DNA from 2 places in the Streptomyces sp. NBC_01498 genome. Region 1 is predicted to be linked to the other one. Evidence: riboswitches for the same ligand, from Rfam matches in the RefSeq annotation. Region 1 holds a riboswitch; the other holds the start of a gene.
What was found. A riboswitch is a leader RNA that binds a small molecule or an ion and turns the genes downstream of it on or off. The one in region 1 is predicted to bind S-adenosylmethionine.

Region 1 (4,076 bases):
GCCGGTGACACCGCCTGGGCCATGGACCGCATCATGAGCGGCGAGGCCACCGACGCGCAGATCGCGGGCTTCGCGGTCGCGCTGCGCGCCAAGGGCGAGACGGTGGACGAGGTCACGGGCCTCGTCGACGCCATGTACGAGCACGCCAAGACCATCGAGGTGCCCGGGGCCACGGTCGACGTCGTCGGCACCGGCGGGGACCTCGCCAAGACCGTCAACATCTCCACCATGGCCGCGATCGTGGTGGCCGGGGCGGGCGGCAAGGTCGTCAAGCACGGCAGCCGGTCGGCCTCGTCCGCGAGCGGCGCCTCCGACGTGCTGGAGAAGCTCGGCGTCAATCTGGAACTGACCCCGCGCCGGGTCGAGGAGGTCGCCGAGGAGGCGGGCATCACCTTCTGCTTCGCGGTGAAGTTCCACCCGGCGCTGCGGTACGCGGCCAAGGCCCGCAAGGAACTGGGCGCGCAGACCACGTTCAACATCCTGGGGCCGCTCACCAACCCGGCGCGGGTCAGGTCCCAGGCGGTCGGTGTGGCGGACCTCCGGATGGCGCCCATCGTGGCCGGCGTGCTCGCCGAGCGGGGCAACTCGTCCCTCGTCTTCCGGGGCGACGACGGTCTGGACGAGCTGACCACGACCGCCACGTCACACGTCTGGGTGGTTCGCGACGGCCGGGTCACCGAGCACACCTTCGACCCCCGCGACATCGGCCTGGACCTCGTCCCGGTCGAGGCCCTGCGCGGCGCGGACGCCTCGTACAACGCGGACGTCGCCCGCCGCCTCCTGGCCGGCGAGACGGGCCCGGTCCGGGACGCGGTCCTGCTGAACGCGGCGGCGGCCCTGGTGGCCCTGGAGCCGGGCGACGCCCCACTGGACGACCAACTCGCGGCGGGCCTCGCCCGCGCGGCGACGGCGGTCGACTCGGGCGCGGCGAAGCAGTCACTGGAACGCTGGGTGACGGCGAGCAACGCGTAGCCCCGGCCGGGGCTTTCCGGGTGTACGGCTCCGGGGGCCGACCCGGTCGCCACCGGGGGAAGCGCCGTCGTGCGGCTCGGGAGCCGTTCGCGGTGTGTCAGGCGGGGCGTGCGATCAGCAGTCGCGGCCCCACCCGGCTCCCGGCACCAGGCTCGGCAGTTCCAGCCCCGCCGCCGTTCGAGGAGCGGGCACCTTCAGCCCCTCCGGCGCTTGAGGAGAGGCACTTCCCGGCCCCGCCCCTGCCGCCCCGCCCCGTCGGACCCCCGCCCCCACGTCCCGCATCGCGGACCCCGTCTGGGCCGTCGCCCTGTGGTGGGGTAACCTCGCCCCAGGTCATGAGTGACAGCGACTACGGCCCCGGCCCGCTGTCCGGCAACCCTCCGTCCGTGGCGGGGTGCCCCGGGTGAAGACCAGGCCGTGGGCAGCGAGGCCCGCGGCAAGCGCGGACCCCTGGACATCGTTCGGATGTCGTCATCCCTGGGGTCCTGGTCCTCAAGGGAGCAGTCTCGTGAGCAAGCGAATGCGATAGGGCCTCCGGCCCGTCTCCGGCCTGTGTTGATCCGGCCGGACAGGGCCCGCCCTCCTCAGTGAGCGCCACCCCCGTGGACCTCCGCGCCGTCCCGGCATCCGCCGGCGGGACGACGTGTCCGTCCGCCGGGTCCTGATGCCGTTTCCGCCTCGTCCTGCCGGGAGATACCGCCATGTCCGCACCCCTCGACGCCCTCACCCGAACCCGTACCGAGCAGCCGCTGCCCGTCCTCGGACGTGATGTCACGGTCCCCCTCGTCACCGGCGGCGAGGTCACCTACGCCGCCCTCGACTACGCCGCGAGTGCCCCCGCCCTCCAGCGTGTCTGGGACGACGTGGCCGCCTACGCCCCGTACTACGGCAGCGTCCACCGGGGTGCCGGGTATCTCTCGCAGCTGTCCACCGACCTGTTCGAGAACAGCCGCCGTACCGTCGCGGAGTTCCTCGGCTGCCGCGAGGACGACCAGGTCGTCTTCACCCGGTCGACCACCGACTCGCTCAACCTGCTGGCCGCCGTACTGCCCGCCGGCTGCGAGGTGTTCGTCTTCGAGACCGAGCACCACGCGTCGCTGCTGCCCTGGCGCGACGCCCGGGTCTGCTATCTGGACGCGCCCCGTACCCCCGCCGAGGCCGTCGCCACCCTGGAGCGCGCGCTGGCCGGGCGTGACCCCCGGGAGCCCGCGCTGGTCTGTGTCACCGGCGCCTCCAACGTCACCGGCGAGCTGTGGCCGGTGCGCGAACTGGCCGCCGTCGCGCACGCCCACGGCGCGCGGGTCGTCCTCGACGCCGCGCAGCTCGCCCCCCACCACCCGGTGGACGTCGTGGACCTGGATGTGGACTGGGTGGCCTTCTCCGGGCACAAGCTGTACGCGCCGTTCGGTTCCGGTGTGCTCGCGGGCCGCGCCGACTGGCTGCGGGAGGCGGAGCCGTATCTCGCGGGCGGTGGCGCCAGCCGTACCGTCGGGCGCCGCGCCGACGGCGGGGTGGATGTCGAGTGGCACACCACCGCGGCCCGGCACGAGGCCGGTTCGCCGAACGTCATCGGCGTGTACGCGATCGCCTCGGCCTGCAAGGCGCTCACCGACGCGGGCTTCGACCGGCTGGTGGAGCGGGAACGGCAACTGATCGAGCGGGTGCGCGAGGGCCTCGCGGACGTCCCGGAGGTCCGGGTGCTCTCGCTCTTCGGCGACGACGCGCCCCGGGTGGGCGTTCTCTCGTTCGTGGTGGAGGGCTGGAACAGCTCCCACTTCGCCGCCGCGCTCTCGGCCGAGTACGGCATCGGCGTACGGGACGGACTCTTCTGCGCCCACCCGCTGGTGCGGACCCTGCTGGGCGGCGACGCCGGGGACCCCGGGGAGTGCGGCGCGCCGGACGCGGCCCCCGGCGAGAAGTCGCTGAACGCGATCCGGGTCAGCTTCGGGGCGGGCACGCCGGACGAGCACGTGGAGCGGTTCGTCGGCGCCGTACGGGAACTCGTACGGGACGGCGCGCGCTGGAACTACCGCACCGAGGACGGCCGTTGCGTCCCGGACCGCGGCTGACCGGACCGGTCGCGCGGGACACCGCCGGACAGGGCCTAGGCGTCGAGGCCGATCGCGAACGCCGCTTCCAGGTCGTGCTGGGAGTACGTACGGAACGCCACATGCGTGTCCGTCGCCTCGACGCCCGGGATCTTGCTGATGCTGCCGGGGATGACGTCCGCCAGATCGTCGTGCCGGGCGACCCGGACCATGGCGATCAGGTCGTAGGTGCCGGTGACGGAGAAGACCTCGCTGACGCTCTCCAGCGCCGCGATCGACTCCGCGATCTCGGGGATCCGGTCGACGCTGGTCTTGATGAGCACGATCGCGGTGATCACGGTTGACGTTCTCCCTCGGTGGCCGCGGCAGGGGGCTTCACTCTAGCCGTACGCCGGAAGAGCCCCCAGGCACCGGCGAAGCCGAGGGCGAAGCCCACCAGGTGCGCCAGATACGCGACGCCGGGACCCGGTTCGGCGTCGCGGGCAGCGAGCCACTGGAGGACGAACCAGAAGATCAGGACGATCCAGGCCGGGAAGCGCAGCGGCAGGAAGAAGAGGAAGGGAAAGAGGCTGGTGACGCGCGCGTGGGGAAGAAGACAGAGAAAGGCCCCGAGCACCCCGGAGATCGCGCCCGACGCCCCCACCAGGGTCTGGTCGGAGTCCGCGTTCGCCGCCGCGAAGGCCAGCAGGGCGAGGTAGCCGCAGACGAGATAGAAGAGGGTGAACCTCACCCGTCCCATCCGCTCCTCGGCCATCGCGCCGAAGACGTAGAGGAAGAGCAGGTTGCCGAGCAGATGGAGCCAGCTTCCGTGGACGAACAGCGCGGTGAGAGGGGTGAGGAGCGCGTGCGGCTCGCCGCTCGTGAGCTGGACGGGGATCACCCCCCAGCGTTCGACGTACGCGCTCTGCGCGGCGAGCAGCGTGTCGCCGGTCCCGTACGAGGGGTTGAACCCGGACAGCGGGCCGGTCAGGAAGGCCAGAGCGCACAGACCGATCAGACCGTAGGTCACCACCGGCGCTCCGGCCGCCGCGCGCCAATTGATCATCCCCGGATCAT
Region 2 (4,076 bases), 1.5 Mb from region 1:
TCCATAAGTTGTCACTCTCACCTGCAGAGTGCTAACGCCAATGATTAGCACTCGACCCCCGAGAGTGCAAGCGACTCCCGAGGGACCGCTGGTCGGACTCCCGTGCGCCCCGGGCCCGACGGGGGCCGCGGCGCGCACGGGAGTGCCCTGCCGTCGGGACGGACCCGGACCCGGCAGCGCCGTCCGGGCCGGCGGCACGCACGCGAGGAGCCGTGGCGGGGTGGACACCCGCGCGGCGGAGGCAGCGGCCGGCGACGCACGCGCGAGGGGCCCGTATCCCTGGTGGGATACGGGCCCCTCGTCGGTGTGTGCGTGCGTCGGTGGCCGATCGCGCCGAGATCAGACGGCGAGCTTGACCATGTCCGCCTGCGGACCCTTCTGGCCCTGCGAGATCTCGAACTCCACTCGCTGACCTTCTTCAAGGGTGCGGTAGCCGTCCATCTGGATCGCGCTGTAGTGGACGAATACATCCGCACCACCGTCGACCGCGATGAAGCCGTAGCCCTTCTCCGCGTTGAACCACTTGACGGTGCCCTGAGCCATGCCCAACTCCCCTATTACTGGCCCCTGCGCGGGACCGCACTTCGCGCCGGAACGCGTCGACCGCGGCTGAATGTATCTGCCCAACTGCCCTCTGCAACAGGGCAATCGGACGAGAATTCTGGGCATGGCGGAATACGCGAAGGGGTGAATTGCCGGGCCATCAGGGGCAAGTCGGGCCGGGCATAACGCAAGAAACTGCGCAAATGACGTCCGTACTTCGACCGCATCTTGTCCCGAACTCATATGCTCGGGGCATGGGCGGCGGCGGGCCTACCCCAACTGTACCGCGTTCAACCTCATGGAATTGCCCCCTCCGCTTCTCTCGCGGAGGGGGCAACACCGTTCACCGTGCGTGCCGTTCAGCCGCCGGCGACCGCCGGGATGATCGAGATGCCGGCGCCGTCCGGCGTGGCGGTCTCCAGGCCCTGCTCGAACCGGACGTCGTCGTCGTTGACGTACACGTTGACGAAGCGCCGGAGCTTGCCTCCGTCGTCCAGGACGCGGGCGGCGATGCCCGGGTGGTTCGCCTCCAGGGACTCGATCACCTGGGACAGGGTCGCGCCCTCGGCCGGAACCTCGGCCTTGCCGCCGGTGTACGTACGGAGGATGGTCGGAATACGGACGTTCACACTCATCGGTTACTGCCTTCCGGGAAGTGACGGAGCTGGCGGAGCGGACTGCGGGCGGCGTCCGGGGACCGGACACCGGGCGTCGTGAGGCTCAACGCGCCAGACCCGCGTCACGGAACGCGTCGAGGCTCGGCGGAATCGTCGCGGTCGGCCCGGTCGTGGGCGCCACGGCGTCCAGCGTCTTCAGCCCGTCACCCGTGTTCAGCACGACCGTCGTGAGCGCCGGGTCGAGCAGCCCGCTCTCGATGAGCTTGCGCGTCACCCCCACGGTCACCCCGCCCGCCGTCTCGGCGAAGATCCCCTCGGTGCGCGCGAGCAGCTTGATCGCGTCCACGATCTGCTCGTCGTCCACGTCCTCGACGGCGCCGCCCGTGCGGCGGGTGATGTCCAGGACGTACGGGCCGTCGGCCGGGTTGCCGATCGCCAGCGACTTGGCGATCGTGTCCGGCTTCTGCGGCCGTACGACGTCGTGACCGGCCTTGAAGGCGACCGAGACCGGCGAGCAGCCCTCGGCCTGCGCGCCGAAGATCTTGTACGGCTTCTCCTCGACCAGGCCGAGCGCGATCAGCTCCTTCAGCCCCTTGTCGATCTTCGTCAGCTGGGAGCCGGACGCGACGGGGATGACGAGCTGGTCGGGCAGCTTCCAACCGAGCTGTTCGCAGATCTCGTACGCGAGGGTCTTGGAGCCCTCGCCGTAGTACGGGCGCAGGTTGACGTTGACGAAGCCCCAGCCCTCGCCCAGCGGGTCCCCGATCAGCTCGGAGCAGAAACGGTTCACGTCGTCGTAGTTGCCCTTGATGCCGACGAGTTCGCCGCCGTAGATCGCGGCCATCACGACCTTGCCCTGCTCCAGGTCGTGCGGGATGAACACGCAGGAGCGGAAACCGGCGCGGGCGGCGGCGGCGCCGACGGCGCCCGCGAGGTTGCCGGTGGAGGAGCAGGAGAGCGTGGTGAAGCCGAAGGCGCGGGCGGCCTCGACGGCGATGGCGACGACACGGTCCTTGAAGGAGTGCGTCGGGTTGCCGGAGTCGTCCTTCACGTACAGCCCGCCGGTCACGCCGAGTTCGCGGGCGAGGTTGTCGGCCCGGACGAGCTTGGTGAAGCCGGGGTTGATGTTGGGCTTGGACGCCACGTCGGCGGGGACGGGCAGCAGCGGGGCGTAGCGCCAGATGTTGTCGGGACCGGCGGCGATGCGCCTCTTCAGGTCCTCGGGGTCGCCCGTCGGCAGGTCGTAGGCCACTTCGAGCGGGCCGAAACAGCTCTCGCAGGCGAAGATCGGGCCGAGTGCGAAGCGTTCCCCGCATTCGCGGCAGGAGAGGGCGGCGGCGGGTCCGAGGTCGACGGTCGCGGCGGCGGGGGCGTCGGTGGCGGGGGTGTCAGTGCCGTCGGCGGCCCGGGAGGCGCTCGGGGAGGCGTTCTGAGAAGTGTGGTGAACAGTCTGCGCAGCCATGAAGGCGAGGCCCTTTCCTCATCTTCCTCGCGACGCATCTCGCCGCGAGACGGAATTGGCACCTTCCCCACCGTGACCTCGCGGTCGGCGGGAGGGTTGCCGGGGCTTCAACGGGCCGTTTCCCTCTGCCCCTCTGGATGAGCGGTATTCGATTGTCAGCGTGACGACCCCCGGCATGCGACGGTCATCCGCGTTGTTCAAAACTGTAACCGAACCCCTGGACGGTTGAGACTCTCGTCCGATCCGCGAGATGGAGATCACGTGCTGCAAGAGGTGGAGCGCTGGCTGGACCGGCGGTCCTGGTCGGCGGCGGACCGGCCGGTGGACCGGCTGGTCGCCGCCAAGAAGGGTGCGCAGGTCAGCGTGGTGCTCCCGGCACTGAACGAGGAGGCGACGGTCGGCCGGATCGTGTCCGTGATCCGGCACGAGCTGATGGCGGGACCCGTGCCGCTGGTGGACGAGCTGGTGGTGATCGACTCGGGGTCGACCGACCGTACGGGGGCGGTCGCGGCGGCGGCCGGGGCGCGGGTGGTGCACCGGGACGACATCCTGCCGGGGCTGCCGGCCGTGCCGGGCAAGGGCGAGGTGCTGTGGCGCTCGCTGCTGGTGACGAGCGGCGACATCGTGTGCTTCGTGGACGCGGATCTGCGGGACTTCTCGGCGGCGTTCGTGTCGGGGACCGTGGGGCCGCTGCTGACCGATCCGGACGTGCAGTTCGTGAAGGCCATGTACGACCGGCCGCTCGGCGACGGGCCGCTCGCCGACCGGCCGCCGGGCGAGGGGCCGCTGGGCGACGGGCCGGGGCGGACGCGCCGGGCGGGCGAGCTGCCGGGGCAGGGCGGCCGGGTGACCGAGCTGGTGGCGCGCCCGCTGCTGAATCTGCACTGGCCGCTGCTGGCGGGGTTCGTACAGCCGCTGGGCGGTGAGTACGCGGTACGGCGCTCGCTGCTGGAGCGGCTGCCGTTCCCGGTGGGGTACGGGGTGGAGCTGGGGCTGCTGGTGGACGCGTTGCACACGGTGGGGCTGGACGCGCTCGGCCAGGTCGACGTGGGGGTGCGCCGGCACCGGCACCAGGACGGGCAGGCGCTGGGGCGGATGGCGGCGGCGATCTACCGGACGGCGCAGCTGCGGCTGTCGCGGGGGCATCTGGTGCGGCCGGAGCTGACGCAGTTCGTGCGGGGCGAGGCGGGCTTCGAGCCCCGTACGTACGCGGTGGACACGGAGGAGCGTCCGCCGATGCGGGAGATCGCGGAGTACGAGGCACGGCGCGCCGCCTGACCGGCCCATTCGTATGATTTGCCTATATTTAAACTAGTCTGCCTGGCATGTCGATGACTGCCCTGGCCACCGCCGCGACCGCGCTGGGCCTGACCTCGGAACAGCTCTGGCTGCTGGGCGGTATGGCGCTCGCCCTGGTCGGGGCGGGGGTGGTGGCGCTGGCCGCGGCGCGCGGC

Region 2: linked by a shared signal. The riboswitch ahead of thrC (threonine synthase) and the one ahead of OG875_RS23540 (aminotransferase class V-fold PLP-dependent enzyme) in region 1 are both predicted to bind S-adenosylmethionine.

What each region holds. Positions count from the first base shown of each region.
Region 1 is NZ_CP109598.1:5,519,411-5,523,486, forward strand. It holds gene trpD (anthranilate phosphoribosyltransferase) at 1-972, shown strand, start outside; SAM riboswitch class IV at 1,304-1,421, shown strand; gene OG875_RS23540 (aminotransferase class V-fold PLP-dependent enzyme) at 1,674-3,041, shown strand; gene OG875_RS23545 (Lrp/AsnC family transcriptional regulator) at 3,077-3,358, opposite strand; gene OG875_RS23550 (rhomboid family intramembrane serine protease) at 3,355-4,065, opposite strand.
Region 2 is NZ_CP109598.1:4,045,782-4,049,857, reverse strand. It holds gene OG875_RS17320 (cold-shock protein) at 340-543, opposite strand; gene OG875_RS17315 (ubiquitin-like small modifier protein 1) at 903-1,178, opposite strand; gene thrC (threonine synthase) at 1,264-2,622, opposite strand; SAM riboswitch class I at 2,638-2,766, opposite strand; gene OG875_RS17305 (glucosyl-3-phosphoglycerate synthase) at 2,884-3,900, shown strand; gene OG875_RS17300 (hypothetical protein) at 3,948-4,076, shown strand, end outside.